3 regions of the Blautia marasmi genome follow, and region 2 is predicted to be linked to each of the others. Evidence: riboswitches for the same ligand, from Rfam matches in the RefSeq annotation. Region 2 holds a riboswitch; each other region holds the start of a gene.

Region 1 (5,642 bases), 4.3 Mb from region 2:
CCGGTATCAGTCACCTTGATGACTACCTTCTTGATGGCAACCTGTTTTCCCAGATTTACAATAATGGTGCCGTCCGGCTCCATGACTGCCTGCGCCGCTGTGAGGGCAAACATAGCTGCGCCGCTTATGGAGGCCTCTATGGTCTGCGTCTCTTCGTTCTCATCTGTATACTCCACCGTCACGGTCCCTGCCTGGATGATATTGGCGGAATCCCTTGGCGGGGTCAGCACCAGAGCGCCTGCCAGTATGTCGGAACGCTTTTCCAGATCAAGCTGCAGTTCCACAGGATTTTCCGCTGAAATCTCCTCATCGTTTGCAGGCTTTAGGGAAACACTTCCGTCATTGCTCAAAATGCTCTCTACACTTCCCTCTGCCACCTGGGTGGAGGCACCTACGTTGGCTGTTATCTCATCCGGAAGATAGCTCCTTGTCACATAGGCTTCTGTTTTCTCATAGCCATAGCTGTAAGAGAACCATTGCAGATCCACTAAATCCACTTGCCGGTCTTGATTTAAGTCATATACGGAATCTGTATTTTCCTCATGTATGGCTTGGATCAGCCGGGTCTTATCGTTTTCATCTATAACGCCGTCTTGATCCACATCCCCGTATCCTATCACACCGGGATGTTTTTCCATATCAGATAAATCCATTCCGGTATAGACATCCAGAAACTGCATCTTTTGATCCATGGCCTGTATTTCCACGTCCTGATCATATGCGGCAAAACTGCCCCCGCTTATGCAAAGATGATATTCTCCGGGTTCCAGATCCACAAAAGAAGCCTCCGCCTTTTTAGAAACGCGCTCCCCCTCCTGCATGGAAAAAGCCGCGCGAAACTGCTGGTCTCCGTTTGTAAGGACCGCCTGCAATCCGCCGTTCAAGCTCTCCGGGTCACTGTATGGAAGCGTGTAGATCAGGCTCAGATGGAGCTGGCCTTGCAGCGTCCTATTCCCTGCTTCCGATCCGGGTACTGTTTCCCCCTCCTGCGCACCGGCCTGTTTCCCTGACTCCTCCCGGCTGCCCGGTGTCTCTTCTTTCTTCGGAGCTTCTGTCTGGCCTCCTGACGTCTCACCTGCCGTCGGCGCTTCCGTCCGGTCTCCTGATGTCTCACCTGTAGTCGGCGCTCCTGCCTGGTCTCCCGGCGTCTCACCTGTAGTCGGCGCTCCTGCCTGGTCTCCCGGCGTCTCACCTGCCGCTGGCACTCCTGCCTGGTCTCCCGGCATCTCCCCTGCCGTTGGCGCTGCTGCCTGGTCTCCCGACGTCTCTCCTGCCGTTGGCGTTCCTGCCCGGTCTCCCGGCGCCTCACCTTTCCTCGGTACCTCCGCCTGTTTTTCCTGCTTTTCTGTCAGCAGGCTAATGCCTGCCTCTTCCCTCCGGGTCTGTCCGGCAGCATTTAAAAATCTCCCGCTCTGCCCCGGCCCGGCGGCAAATACGGTGGTTCCGGGTGTTTGCAGAAGCATACCGGATACAAGCAGCCAGGCACATAACTTTTTCATTTTCAATTTCTATTCTCCTTCCCTTTTCAGGGCCAAAAAAACGATATCCAGGGATATCGTTTTTTCATAAAGACAACAGACGGACAGAATACACCTGTCCATCCACGTCTGCAGCCCGGCTGTCCCTCCCTTGGGACCCGTGGCTTTGCGTCACTGCCTTACGACAGTTTTGCCCCTTTATTTTTTTATAATACTTTATCATCAGTATCACTGGTATAAGAATACCTAATCTAACAATTTTAGTCAAGTATTTTCAAAGAAATCCCTTGACTTTTTTACAGATTTCATCCAACAGCAGTTCTCTGTTCTTTTCTGTGACTTCATAAACCTCCACATCCGATCTCTCTGCAACTGCCTGCGTAAAAACACCTGTCTTTTTCTGCAGGACTCCCAGGACAAGACTCTGGGTATCCAGACAGGAAAACAATGCTTCCTGGAACCCAGGCGCCTCCGCCTCCGCTTTCCCCAGTTCATCTATCAGGGCTGTTTTCTCCGGCATGTCCTTCACCTTTCGCATCACCGCAGTGCCCAGTGTCTCAAAGGTTTCCGGGATGGCTGTCTTCCTTCCCTTACCGGTTCGGATGAGAATTGGGCTGTCATTTTCATATTCCCCCATAGGCATAAGACTGTGCAGGTAAAATCCCTTCTGGACACCGCCGATTTCATAAGGCAGTGTTTGGTAGCCCACAGGCACAATTCCCAGCTTTTCCACTATGCGGTTCAAAAGTGTGCTCTTGCCGACTCCTTTTTCCCCTGTCAGGAAAATATGCTTTCTGTCCGTCCCGGCCGGATGGGCCGTGAGTTTTTTCTTATGGGCCAGCTTTTTCTCAGCCTTGTGACAGCCGCACTGACAAAAAGCTGCAGCCTTTTGGAACATGGGACGCTTTCTCAGTGGAAATCCTGCTTCCGGAAGTATTTCCAGTAAATCTGCCAGCTCATGGATTTCCTCCACAGAGTGATAGACCCTGAGCCCGCCGTATGTCTTCGTTTCTCCTGCCAGCCTGCCTGCCACGGCAATCGTTTCCTCTGTCAGACGCTCCTGAACCTCCGCATCCTTGTGCGCGCAGATAATCCTGGGCACGCAGAGTTCATACTCGCCCTCCAGCAGTAGAAAATCCACAGGCAGCTTTTCATAGAAATCCCCGCTGCTGTCCGCCGGAAGGAGAATGTCTGTCTCCTTTTTTCCTTTCACGCAGACAAGGTCAGCGCCCGCCTCCCTGTGTCTCCATGTATTGCTGTCAGATGTGTCAAGGGAAAATTCGGGACAGAACACACTTTTTACGGTTCCCACCCGGTATCCCCTCTTTTTCAGTTCTTTTATAAGTCCGGTGACGGTTGTAGTCTTACCGGATTTTCTCACACCAACAATTGTACAGATTTTCAACTGTCACCCTCCTCTTGCATTATTTCTATTATATGTTTACACCAGCGTCTTCGGTGCCTGTCTTTTGGGAGAATCAGACGGTACGCATCCCCATCCTCAGCCAGGTACACCTGCCCTGTAAGGATCTCCTCACCGGATACGGCAGCACCCCCGCCGTCCCGGCTTATGAATTCCACAAGCGTATCTGCAGATAAACTGCCCAGCACCTCTCTCACCGAAAAAGCCCGGTATGAATATTCCTCTCCATCTGCATTCTTCCCCTCCAGCCTCACAGGAAAAATGCCCTCAAACAATTCACTGTTTACTTTCATATCCGCTCACCCCAGATTGCAAGCATGTCCTCCATGGCATACAGACAGGAAGATCTCTCATGCCTATCTTCCGCGGCATACAGACAGGAAGATCCCTCATGCTTATCTTCCGCGGCATACAGACCGGAAGATCTCTCATGCTTATCTTCCGCGGCACACAGACAGGAAGATCTCTCATGCTTGTCTTCTTCGTCACTTGGGCAGACGGTCTCCCCGTGATTGCCTCCGTCCCGGGTCTCATGCATTCCATGGTCGCTGATCAGCAGGATCTCTCCGGAAAAAATCTTAGAAAGTTCCTCTATATATCTGTCCGCCTCTTGCAGTTTTTCCATACACGCAGAACTGTACGGGCCAAACCCATGGGCCGCGTCATCAATCTCATGGAAATGGGCAAAAATAAACTCTTTTCCATCTTTGGCTGCTCTGCATGCAGCCTGGTAAATCCAATGATCGCATCCTTTTCCTTTTGCTGCCGCATGAAGTCTTGGCGGCAGTTCTGTCTTTAAAATTCTGGTATCTCCCTCCAAAAAGGCAGTATCCTCCCTGCTCCTATTTGCAAACAAAGTGGGAACCCGCAGTTCCCTGTCTTTTCTGGAATATACGCCGTGCACAACAGGCAGCTCCCCTGTTATCATGGTTGCCATGGCAGGATTTGTCACCGGCGGCTCCACGGTCCTCACCGGGATCACGGAAAAGCTGCGGCTCATAAAGGGCACACTGCCTTTGTCCGCTGCACTTTTATACATCCGGTACCCCACTCCGTCCAGATAACATACCAGTACCTTTCCATGGCTCAACTTTTCCCTGACAAAAGGGGCAAATTCCTGAAGTCTTCTGCCATAGCAAAAACAGAGCTGTTCATATTCTTCGGGTGTGTTCACATTGGCAATGACTGCCTCTCCAAATCCCAATTCTTCCAGATCCACATACCGGGTGTTCACCCGCTGGAACAAAAGTCCGGGCTTGTGTTCCCGGTCTCTGCGCATTTTTTCCACTGTGGGAAGAATCCGCTTTGCGTACACACTGCACAGAGGCTGAGGTCTTCCTTCTTTTCTGAGCACCAGGCAGTCTTCCTCACCGGTAAGACGTGACACCAGCGCCTGAAGAAATTCCGGGCTTATCATGGGCATATCAGTGGCGAGCATCACAGCATACGGTGCATCCATCTGCTTTAATATCTGGTAGATCCCCTCTAAGGGACCGTATCCCCTCTCCTCATCCTCCACAACCGTGCAGGATAAATCCTGATATTTACTCCTATCATCCACCGAAACATAGATTTCTGGGAAATCCCGGCAGGCCTCTATAAGAGTGTGCAGAAATGTGTTCCCATTCCATGTAAGGGACGCCTTATTTCTTCCCATTCTGCTGCTCTTTCCTCCAACCAGAATCCCCGCTGCTGTCTTTATCATACACCTAAACCTCGTTCATATCCTAAGCTGACACCAAAACTGTTGCTGCAATGGCCCTTTCCACACCTCTAGTTCTCTCCCAGATACAGCGCATCAATGGTTGTCCCCGGCAAAAGCACGCCGGAACCTTTTGGGATCATACCGATCAGATTGCAGCCGCCCCATGGACTGACCATACCATTTGCCTGATTCTTCCTGGTGTTTAAACATACCCTGCCCTGATCAAATTCCAGAATACCCGGGATGATCCTTCCCCCGGGACTCTTCTTCGGAAATCCATCCGGAAGACATACGGGAATGCAGGGCACTTTATATTCCTTTTTGCCGCACATTTTGCGGAATGCGGGAAGCCCCAGCAAAAACAGCGCGGCCGCCGCTGCGGAAGGGTTGCCGGAAAGCCCTAAAAGTAGTTTTCCATCCTTCACGGATGCTAAAGTTGCCATTCCCGGTTTCATCTTCACCTGCCAGAAAAGCACCTCTGCGTCGATTCCCTCCATGGAGGCAAGGGCCAGATCATAGTCTCCCACAGATGCACCTCCGGTTGTGATAACACAGTCCGCATCCTGAAGACATGTTGTCAGTGCATCCTCGATCGCTGCCTGGTCATCCCTGACAATTCCGTAAATATCCGCTGTAATTCCCCACTGCCGCAGGAATCCCTGCAGCATATAGGCACTGCTGTTTCTTATTTTACCAGGTTTCAGCTCCTCCGATACCTGCAGAAGCTCGTCCCCGGTACTGATGATCTTGACTGTGGGTTTTTTGAAGACTTCCACCTCTCCATACCCAAGACCTGCAAGAAGCCCCACGGATGCCGGGCTTAAATACTCGCCTTCCTCCATGACGATCTCGCCTTTTTTTACATCTTCCCCTGCTTTTACGATGTTGCTCCCCGAAGCAATGGGGGAAAAGAAACACACTTCCTTTTCAGTAAAGGAAGTGTCTTCATATTTTTCCACAGCATCGGCTCCCTGAGGGATAGGTGCTCCGGTCAGTATTTTTACTGCCTCCATAGGCCCTATCACTTTTTCGGGGG
Region 2 (5,642 bases):
ATGGATATTGAACAAATTTCAAATAAACTTTATGATATGTGTATTAATTGCAGAACATTTGAAGTTGGAAGCTATGCCTTGTATTTTGCTATTAAATATAGCTTCACATTATCAGGAGTAAAATATACAGATATAATAAACAGTAAGGATTGTGTATTAATGTTATTAGGTTCTAAGTACTTCGAATATGTAGGTGATAAAGTAGCGCATAAAGAGTTAAAGAATCATGCAAAACAATTATCTAAAGATATAGATGATTTCAATCAGTATTGGTTGTTTGTATATGAGGTTTTGCCAATGAGTAATTTGAAAGACGACTGGAAGCCCTTAAAAAAAGCAGGGGTATCTTTCATTAAAAATAAGTGGTAAATTATTTATAGTTAAATTTTATCTAATATGGTAATGTATTATAAAATTATAATCACAACTTCATACAAAATGATGAGGGAGAATGAGATGCTTTTAAGGATTGGATGAACAATATTTTTGATGAAGATAATCTGGAGTTAAATGTAAAGTTTGCATCGTTATTTGTTTTGAATTTTGAATGTCTTAAAGATTTTGTTGTTAATAAAATTAGGGATTTTTATTCAGATAATATAATAGAAGACGGAAAATGGATACATAAGGAGACGAAGAAGTACAAAGAGGTTGTTAGAGCCCTTTCTCGATATATAGATGATGCATCTATGAAATGGTTTATAGATTCAGGCGCTATTACAGAAGCTGATTATGAATTATATCAAACTATAAGAACGCGGAGAAATGATATAATACATGAGCTGCTAAAAAATTCAGGGGATGGGTTTAATGAAATAGACATAGAACTATTTGGTAGTTTACTATCACTTTACAGAAAATTAGATAAATGGTGGATTAATGAAATTGAGATTTCAATAAGTGCAGAAGATATACCAAAAGACTATGATCCTGATGAAGTTGTTGGGGGACAGGCAATTGTTTTGTTTGTAATAAATGATATTTTACTAGGAAATCAAGGTGAACGATATAAAGAGATTCTAACAAACTATAATGAGAAATAATTAATAAAGACGGAAAGGCGAAATATGAATAATATGGATTTAGATACAAACCCATATAGAAAGATGGCAGTAGATATAACGCCATCTCAGTTTGAATTGATATGTAGAGATACACTTGCGGCCTATGCTGAAAAAGAACAGTTACAAGGATTTCTGATTACACATGACAAGAAAATAGAAGCTGATGATGGTACATATCAGATAGATTTATACAGTGAATTCAGTGCAATGGGGGCGAAGTTTAAAGTTATTGTTGAATGTAAAAGATATAAGCGTCCAGTGGAGAGAGAAAAAGTCGCGGCATTATATGCAAAAGTTACAAGCATAGGGGCAAATAAAGGTATTCTTATATCAACATCGGGGTTTCAATCGGGAGCTACAATGTATGCTGAAAAGCATGGAATTACATTAATACAAATTGTGCACGCGGGTATTCAGTATATAACGAACTCAGCAACTAGACTAGATCCGCTAATAATTCAAATGCAACATGAGATGCAGAGTAGATTACCAGAGTATATTTCGTTATTGTGGAGCGTGAAAGATGATTATCCCTATGATCAGGTATATCCAACAGAAAGTATGATACAATCAGTAAGAAAAACAGTCATGAAATTGTTAAAAAAAGAAGACGCTTAAATAGCCAGTTGTTGTCAATTAAAAAGACATGGTGCTAGCACCATGTAAATATGGTCGTCAGCTAAAGGGATTTGTGATACCTATATGATACCTTTTGGCGGTAAAACAATGAATAAGCTAGATAATTTTTTAATATAAGCACCAAAATCAATGAAAAACAATCGAATATTTAACATTAATGTTAAACTCGTAGGGGGTTTGAATAGGGTGAAAATACTGGGAAGCCGCTAAATAAGCGACTTCCCAGTTTTGATGTCAGCAAAATGTCAGTAAAGTTAAGAGAGAGAAAATGAAGGTTTCTATTTTGATTAAGTAGAAGATGAGATGAAAACTATGAATTTGGAAAATACATCATAATACACAAAAAATATTTGAAACAGACGAAATATAAAAGCGGAACTACCAAAAATATTGACAAAATACGTTTAGAAGAATATGATATAGCTAAGAGGCAAAGTATGCGAAAGTCTATGACGCAAAACTAAAGGGCCTGAAAAATGGCAGTCAGTTACACGTTGATAGCATTGCCGCTGGCAATGCTTTTTTTTATTAAGGAGCGAAAAATGATTGAAGGTTATACCACAATTAAAGTCATTGCAGAAAAATGGGGTATAACACCAAGGCGAGTTCAAGTTCTTTGCTCAGAAGGAAAGATTTCTGGTGCTGTAAAATTTGGTCGTGATTGGGCAATACCCATAGACGCAAAAAAGCCTGAAGATAAAAGAATAACAACAGGCAAATACAAAAACTGGAGAAACAAAGATACTAATTCATGAGATAGACACATCCTGTCATTGTGAGAATGTATAATAGAATTATGAACTGGAGGTGTCTATGGAAACGATTAAAAGAGATAAAATTGAAAGAGTCCTTGGTATATACACCAAACTTTTGAATGGGTATCTGATTAACAAATCAGAAGAAAGTGCAAACTACGGCGTAAACGAAAGAAGCATTCAGCGTGATATTGATGACATCAGAAATTATCTTGAAGCAGATTCCGAGAGAATCGGATGTATCAATTCCGTTATTTATGACCGTATAGGGAAAGGTTATCGACTTGAACAGATTTATAAGATGAAATTTTCCAACAGCGAAGTTTTAGCGTTATGCAAAATTTTGCTTGATAGTCGTGCATTTACCAAAAAAGAAATGTCTGATATGCTAAGCAAACTTATATCCTGTTGCGTTCCAGAGGCCAATAAGAAATTGGTTACGGATCTCATTAACAATGAATCATTTCATTATGTTGAACCAAAGCATAAGTCTGATTTTTTAGACTTGATGTGGGATGCAGGACAAGCTATTCGTAATTGTAATTATATCGAAATTGACTATCTGCGAACAAAAGATAAATCACTTGTCAACAGAAAAGTGAAACCTGTCGCAATCATGTTTTCAGAATATTATTTTTACTTAACAGCTTTCATTGATGACGATGACGACGCAAGGAAAGATTTTGATGTAATCAATGACTCTTTCCCAACTATATACCGGATTGACCGTATAAAAAGGCTCAATATACTAAGCGAGAAATTTCATATTCCTTATAGTAGTCGATTTGAGGAAGGGGAATTTCGTAAACGAGTTCAATTCATGTATGGAGGAAAATTACAAAAAGTAAAATTCAAATACTCTGGCAACGATGTAGACGCAATTCTTGACAGACTACCTACTGCAACAATCTTATCGGAGGATAACGGGACATATCTTCTATCCGCAGAAGTTTTTGGAAAAGGTATTGATATGTGGTTGCGTAGCCAGGGCGATATGATAGAAATCATTGAGAGGAGCAAATAAATAGATATGAACGTACTTGATGGATATGCAATTTGCTATCCCAAAATACAACATCCTTTAAGAACAGAAAAAACTGACTTAAAGATAAAATATATAGCATTGCTTAAATATTATGCTGATAAATTTTGTCCAGGAAATCAAGTTATTGAATATAGGCTTAAAACCTTTTCTCTATCTTTACTTGGAACAAATGACTTTTCTGCTTCATTACCACCAGACGGCAACATCAATAAATTAACAGGCAGAATAATGAAAACACGCTTTACTCCATTTAGATTGTTTTCATACAGATATTTGTTTTTGTTTGACTGTATATTCATTCTGGCAATCAACAATGAGGAGCTGGGCAATAAAATATGTGATGAACTCAAAGCAACTATTAACAGTCGTTATCACAATACAATAAATTCCATGAAAGAGCAAATGTATTTATGTGACTCGGATTTTGCAAGTAAGAAGCTCATCACTGATGAAATGGTGAATGAATGGATACGAGCAAAAGAATATATTAACTCTCGCAACAGAAATATTACCTTTACAGCTACTATGAGTGCTGGTAAATCGACACTTATAAATGCAATCATAGGGAAAGAACTTTCGTATGCGAAAATGGCAGCGTGTACAGCAACCGTAATGAAGTTTATTACAAGTCCCACAAGTGGAATCGGCAGTAATATCTTCTACAACGACCAAGTTAAGCTGTTTCAATCCGAAAGTAATGTTCGAGATTATACAAAAGGTCAGGAGATACCATGCAGTATAAATAGTTACTTTTTCTCTCCCCTTTCGTGTTGTCACATTACATTGATTGATACACCAGGTGTAAATTCTTCTCAGAATCCGAAACACAAGAAAATAACTCGTGAAGAATTATCCAGTGGTGCTACAGATATATTGGTATATGTAATTCCAGTTGAAAATTACGGTTCTGAAGATGATTACATTCATTTGTCATATATAAAAAAGAAAGTCGATTATAACAGAATAGTGTTTGTCGTAAACATGATGGATTCCTGTGATTTTGAAGATGATTCTGTTTCCGAAATAGTCGCAAACATCAGCGAACACTTATCTGATATTGGATATGAAGAACCTATTGTTTGTCCTATGTCTGCAAAAGCGGGTATGCTGATAAAGCAAGCTCTATATGGTTCTGCTCTATCAGATAATGATAAAAAAGCTTGTAGCACATATGTTGATATGTTCCAGAACACGGAATTGGAATTAGGAGTTTTATATCCGCCGGTCACAAAAATTCTTTCAAAGAATGATACAAATTGGTTATCGTCTGATTTTGAAAAAATATGGTCGGCATATATCAACACCGGTTTACCTGGTTTTGAAACACTACTTTTGAGCTTAACTAAGGAGGGGTAAAAAATGTTAGATGTTATTATCAAATATAATCCATATAAGGTTGTTTCAACCATCACTGTTAATGGAGAAGAACCAAAACAAAACAGCAAACTAAATCAATTCTTAAATCAAAGATTCCAGTTGTGGGTAGATCAGGTTCCTTCTTTGCTCGCTGAGGAATACAATGATGATGAATTTGACCTTACGTTCTTTGGTACAGAACTTGATTACCAAGACTTATTAGCGGCAATTAAAGTCGCTGAAAAAAGCGACATTCACTTCAGAGCAAAGAAGATGGCTGCAAAGGAATTTGGAGATAAAGAAAAGGACATTCGTGACTTATTTGAGCGAGTGCGTAAACTTCCGTTTGAGGAGCTGCAATCTCCCGCAGTATCTAATGCTTTTGAATTAGCATTTAATGAACTTTTGGAAGTAAATGTTGTTGCAACTATGAGTGCGGGAAAATCCACTCTAATCAATGCACTCTTGGGTAAAAAGCTAATGCCGTCTAAACAGGGGGCTTGTACTGCTACCATCACTAAAATTCAAGATGATGACGACGACACTTTTAAAGCTACCGCTGTTGACGCAAATAAAACCGAGATAGAACACTACTCTGTTTTAGATTATAAAACCATGATGGCATTAAACAGAAATCCGGAAGTAAGCGAAGTACAGGTAAGTGGCAATATTCCATTCGTTACATCTGAAGAAGTGTCTTTAGTGTTGATAGACACTCCTGGTCCGGATAACGCTCGTGATAAAAAACACGGGCTCGTTACCGCAAAAGCTCTTGACCAATCT
Region 3 (5,642 bases), 730 kb from region 2:
CCGAATCAGTTATGCTCTCCTCCATCTCGTCCTGAGGTGGAGCCACCTCATGGGTCAGTTCTTCCTGTATGGAATTTTCATCTTTATGACCCTCTTCGACCGTTTCGGAAGGAAAATTCTCCTGATTCTCTTTCTCTGATTCTAATCCACTCTCTTTTTTCTGGTTCTCATCTTCTTTCTTATTTGTTTGCTCATCCGTAATACCGGACTCTTCCTTTCGGGTTTCCTCTTCTTCAGATTCCTCTATTGCAGAATCCGGTTCCTCTGGCTGTTCTTGATCTTCCTGCTGCTTTTTGAGCTCTTCTTCCTCTTTCAACTTCTCCAACTCATACTTACAGAGAATTTCCTCAACTGCCGGACGATAAGCACACTCCGGACAATGTATAATCCTGCCTTCTTCATCCATGTCCGTACACCCGTGGTCACATGGTATTTCCGGTTGTGCTTCTCTATAGCCACAGGATGCATCGTGATGATGCACGCCGTTGCTTTCCTCTACTCTTTCCTCTTCCTCAACACTGTCTTCCAGCTCATTGTCCACATTATTCCATTCACTATCATTGTCAGGACTCTCTATGTCTTCCGACAAATCACCCTCTTCAGGATTCTCAACCGTACACTCAGTCTGTGAAACTACTTCATCTTCTATCTGATCAGCTTCCATACACTCCGCATCAGCAAAAGCCATCCCCGCATTCCCAATCACCAACACCGCCGACACGAAAACAGAAACTCCTATCCCTCTCCAACTTCTGCCTTTCATGAAACACCACCCTTACCTCACATCAAGCACTGTCTCCATATTGGCTCCATTCATGGGGGATAAATCCACAATACTTGCTGTTGTGATCCTCAATTCAGCCGCATATTCCCCTGCATCCAGTGCCTTGCTTAATGTAGCCGTTGTAATTGCCTCCCCCGGAGGCACCTGTTTTGATTCATACAATACTTCCCCGGTGTCCTTTAACACAAGCTGAAATGTAAAGTAACACGGATTCCCTTCCGGGTTGGAAAATGCCACATCCACATCTGTCTGGCCTGCCGGTATATAAATCTTTGGATACCCCGGCAGTTCTATATTCTCTGCATTTGGATCACCCTTGGGAGCCTCCGGTATGGTACCGTCCCAATCCCCGGCATTCGGGTCAATATCTGCGGATGCCTGCTCTTCCTGAGCCTTGTCATCTCCTCCGCCGAACCATCCAAGCTTATATCCTGCTGCACCTACGCCGCCCACTGCTATGACACCTACAAGGGCACCAATCATTATTTTCTGCCTCAGCACCGCTTTCTGAAGCTTCAAAGCATGGTCTGTAACAACTTCACCAGTGCTTTTGTTTTTATTCTCTTCCTCTTTCAATCCACTCACCTCTAAACAAGTTTTCGGCCGCACAGATTATATTTTATGTAGATAGAATGTTTTTGTTATTATATCTATAATAACAAAGAGAGTATGCCTAGGCATACTCTCGCGCGGTCCCTGATTTTTCAGTTTTCGGAGTTTGTGCGGCAAACCCCGGCGCTATGCCCGGTCTCTGCACAAAACTAAAGGTTGGCTGCTTCCGAATGGGGCATACTCTCTGATCATCCGTACCAAAAGAGCGCACTTATCTCACAATAAGTACCCATCGGACTTTTTACCTCAGGACAGATTTTCTCCCTGAAATAAAAACTGCCTGCAGCAATTTGCAGGCAGAAGCGTATCAAAATAGAGTAAGGATATAACTACCTTACATCGAAATAATACGGCAACTGGCTGTCATAGTCTGCTTCATAGACCTTAGACCCTTTAGCTTTGTGTCACTGCCTTTCGACAGCTTTACTATTATCGAATATTTATCTTAAAATCACCATACACCTTTTTACACACAAAGTCAACCTCTATTTGACCAATCACAAAATTAATCAAGTTTTGCCAAATATGTACAACAACAGCCGTTTCATCCGCAAATCATAAAGTTGCTATTGCTGCATACAGATCACTTTACCATTTTTACTTTATTATCAATTCCCACTACTCTCATACCTCCCAATCCCCCTCCTCATCACCGTCACAGCCCCCCATACCATCACCCCGCACACCACCGGCATGGCCATCACTCCCCCATCCATTCCACTCTTCCCCAGCAGATACCCCACCGGATAATAACTCACAAAAGCATACGGGATCACATACGCAAATACCCCCTGCAGAATGGGCGGATAGATCACCAGCGGATACTTAGCCATCTCCCCAATAGAAACAGCAAAAAAGTTCAGACTATTCCTCCCGCTCTCCATCCAGAAAGAGGCACAGCTTGCGATCCAGATCATGCACTCCCGAATCACACAACATTCCACAAGAAAAACTCCCAGACACACAATTTTCCACAAACTCCACCGGATATCACAGTGACTTACCCCCAATACAAACACCGCCGCTGCGATCCCCATCTTATTCAGCCCGTCAAAATCAATCCTGGCTGTGAGAAGCTGCAGTCCAATGGGCAGAGGCCGCACCAGAAACCGGTCCAGATCCGCCAGATTGATCATCTCCGCGATCTTCCATGTCCCCTGAAAGAAAAAATTGATACACCCCTCCGAGAACAGCAGAAAACTGTACAACAGCAGTATCTCCCACAACGTCCACCCTCCCACTGCGGGGATATTACTGTAAATGATCCCAAGTACCCCCAAATTACATATCTGGGAAAAACCGGTAAAAAACAGCATCATCAAAAAATCCGCCCTATACTCAGCCAGCGACTTCATATTCTGCAGCTGGATCTGCCCATACATTTTCAGATAATGTCTCCATTTTCTCATCTCTCGCCCTCCGTACAGGGAAATAACCCCTGATGCCTTTTTCCAAAACAGAGTCCCGCACACCCACAGAACCCCAATCCACACTGCCTGCCCGCCAATTCTCCAAAGACTTTCCTCCATAGAAAATGTCCCTATAAAAATACTGCACGGCGTAAACACGATCCCCTGAAAAGGCAGCACCTCCACAACCTTCCTGAGCACTCCCGGGAACATCACCAAAGGCAGCAGTGCCCCGGAAAAAAAGTTTGTCAAAACCTCCCTGGCCTTTGTCACCCCATATGAATTATCCGTATAAAAACACAACAGAGAAAACAGATACTGAATCCCAAACTTGATCCCCATCCCTAAAAACAGCGACACGAAAAACAGCAGCACCCTTCCCCCGCTGATCCCTCCCATACCGTTTACAGACAGATACAAGCCTCCAACCAGCACCAGCGTTACCCCAAATTCCATTCCCGCAGTCCCCAGCATCCTGAAAAAAAGCATCCCTCTGTAAGGTACCGGCTTAAGCAGATCCAAAATAATATCCCCTTTAATGATCCTCTTTGCCGTATTCATCTCAAACCCAAAAGAAAAGGAACTGTTGCACAAAAACGCCACAAACACATATTTCCTCATGATCTCCCAGGTATACCCGTTCACCACTCCCTGATATTTGAAAATACTCTTCCACACATAGTAAAGCACTGCCACCTGGATAAAGTTAGCCAGCATCCCGGTAATAAAATTGCCCCGGTATGCACACCCTTCTAAAAATCCGCAGCGCATATAGGAAATATACTTTTTCATCCGCAGCTCCTCCTGTTAAAAAGGCCGATCACAATCTGCTCCAGGGTTGTACCCTCCGGATACTGTTCAAATATCTTCTCCATCCTGTCATCAAACAAGATCTCCCCCTGTTCCAGAATGATCAGGCGGCTGCACAGAGACTCCAGGTCATTTAAGTCGTGGCTGGTCAGCAGGATCGTTGTATTTTTCTCCTGATTGATCCGCCTCAGGAACTCATAAATCTTCTGCTTTACCGCCACATCCAGCCCAATGGTAGGCTCATCCAGAAAAAGCACAGGCGGCTCATGGAGCAGGGCGGCCGCCATATCTGCCCGCACCCTCTGCCCCAGCGACAATTTTCTGGCCGGCTGTCCCAAAAAAGGATCCAAATCCAGGATTTCCCTAAACTCCCGCATATTCCTCTCATACTTTTCATCCGGCACCTGGTAAATATTCTTTAACAGCCGAAATGTCTCTATCACCGGAATATCCCACCAAAGCTGTGTCTTCTGCCCAAACACCACGCCAATCCTCTTTGCATTTTCTATCCTGTCCTCAAAAGGATCCTTCCCCATAATAGCAACATCGCCCCCACTGGGCTTCAGGATCCCGGTAAGCATCTTAATAGTGGTGGATTTCCCCGCGCCGTTCGCCCCAAGGAAAGCCACACTTTCCCCTTCTTCTATAGAAAAAGACACCCCCTTAACCGCCTCCTTACACCCATACCGGGGCTTTATAAGATGTCGGATACTCCCCCGGATACCCTCCTCCTTTTTCACTATCCTGTAGTCCTTTTTCAGATCTCTGACCTCCATCAATGCCATTTCACACAACCCCTCTTTCCGTTTTATCTATTGCTGAAAGAATAACAGACTGCCGTTCAAATGGACATATGGTTTTCTAAGAAATGTCTGTTAAAATCCAACATCTTCCCCCCATCCCCTCGAATTTTGCTGCCCGTCATGATAAAATATCTGTATGCACGGTTCTGCAAAAACAGCTTTAGAGCGTGCCTGAAAATTGCTTTCGGCAAGCTGTGCGTCACAGTTTATACTTATTGAGCTCTGTTCAATATGATGTGGAAGATTTTGTCCCGATGAGGAAGGCGCAGCGGGCTGCGTTGACCCAACCGGGACTAAATATACCGCGAAGTGGGACGTGCAGCGTGCAGATTGTCAGAATGAATCTTCAGACACACTCTAGCACCAGAGAACCACCCATATTATCAGAGAAAGGAAGTGCTGTTATGCTCGGAAACAGGGACCTTCTGATCCACCGGACTGCTGTCAGTCTCCTGTCCCTGCAGTTTAACCACTGCGGCATCCAGGAGTGCAGCCCCGGGTATCAGTATGGATTCTATATGAAACCCTATCATCTCATCCATTTTGTCCTGAAAGGCAGTGGAACTCTGGAAACAGAGGGCAAAACCTACACCCTTCACGCCGGACAGGCTTTCTATATTCCCTCCGGCACAGCCGGACACTATCAAGCCTCCCGCAAAGCCCCGTGGAAATACACCTGGCTTGGTTTTTACTGCGATTCCCGCAGCCCCTTTGTGGAAATGCTCTTTGGAAAAGAAAGGGTTACGGAAATCTGTCTGCCTCTGGATGAATTGGAGCGCCTTATACTCTCCATCCTGTCTGTCACAGACCCGCGTCTTCAAGACGTCACATCCTACAACCGAAATGAATATCCCGGTGAACAGTTCTTCCCTGTCTCCCAGCCGGACAAATGCCTGGAGGTAAACAGCCGGATGCTGCACCTGTTTGCACGCCTGACACAAGCACAGGCCTGCCGCTGCCCTTCCTCCATCAGGGAGAAAAACTACGCCGAAGATGCACGTGCATTCATTGACTCCTGCTACAGTGAACCTATTAAAATACAAGATGTGGCGGATGTCCTTCATCTTCACCCTAACTACCTTTGTTCTGTCTTTAAGGCAGCCTATGGGCAGACTCCCAGTGAATACTTAAAAGCCCTGAGAATGGAACGGGCCGCCACACTGCTTCTTAGGACTGAACAGCCGGTTTCCACCATTGCAGCATCCGTTGGGTTTTCCAGCCCCT

What was found. A riboswitch is a leader RNA that binds a small molecule or an ion and turns the genes downstream of it on or off. The one in region 2 is predicted to bind cyclic di-GMP.
Region 1: it holds a riboswitch for cyclic di-GMP, as region 2 does, so the genes downstream of both, C6P39_RS26165 (fibronectin type III domain-containing protein) here and C6P39_RS06995 (DNA-binding protein) in region 2, are expected to answer to the same signal.
Region 3: it holds a riboswitch for cyclic di-GMP, as region 2 does, so the genes downstream of both, C6P39_RS10015 (hypothetical protein) here and C6P39_RS06995 (DNA-binding protein) in region 2, are expected to answer to the same signal.

What each region holds. Positions count from the first base shown of each region.
Region 1 covers NZ_OIWX01000001.1:5,926,380-5,932,021, forward strand. Annotated here, with positions in the region: gene C6P39_RS26165 (fibronectin type III domain-containing protein) at 1-1,499, opposite strand, end outside; cyclic di-GMP riboswitch class I at 1,606-1,683, opposite strand; gene mobB (molybdopterin-guanine dinucleotide biosynthesis protein B) at 1,753-2,883, opposite strand; gene C6P39_RS26175 (hypothetical protein) at 2,880-3,194, opposite strand; gene C6P39_RS26180 (NTP transferase domain-containing protein) at 3,191-4,606, opposite strand; gene C6P39_RS26185 (molybdopterin molybdotransferase MoeA) at 4,675-5,642, opposite strand, start outside.
Region 2 covers NZ_OIWX01000001.1:1,580,832-1,586,473, reverse strand. Annotated here, with positions in the region: gene C6P39_RS07010 (RNA-directed DNA polymerase) at 1-369, shown strand, start outside; gene C6P39_RS07005 (hypothetical protein) at 474-1,043, shown strand; gene C6P39_RS07000 (restriction endonuclease) at 1,068-1,682, shown strand; cyclic di-GMP riboswitch class I at 2,123-2,198, shown strand; gene C6P39_RS06995 (DNA-binding protein) at 2,246-2,458, shown strand; gene C6P39_RS06990 (helix-turn-helix transcriptional regulator) at 2,517-3,482, shown strand; gene C6P39_RS06985 (dynamin family protein) at 3,489-4,859, shown strand; gene C6P39_RS06980 (dynamin family protein) at 4,863-5,642, shown strand, end outside.
Region 3 covers NZ_OIWX01000001.1:2,313,359-2,319,000, reverse strand. Annotated here, with positions in the region: gene C6P39_RS10020 (hypothetical protein) at 1-763, opposite strand, end outside; gene C6P39_RS10015 (hypothetical protein) at 776-1,360, opposite strand; cyclic di-GMP riboswitch class I at 1,745-1,834, opposite strand; gene C6P39_RS10010 (ABC-2 family transporter protein) at 2,005-3,597, opposite strand; gene C6P39_RS10005 (ABC transporter ATP-binding protein) at 3,594-4,400, opposite strand; gene C6P39_RS28735 (DUF6783 domain-containing protein) at 4,491-4,628, opposite strand; partial or broken gene C6P39_RS28730 (hypothetical protein) at 4,666-4,779, shown strand; gene C6P39_RS10000 (AraC family transcriptional regulator) at 4,823-5,642, shown strand, end outside.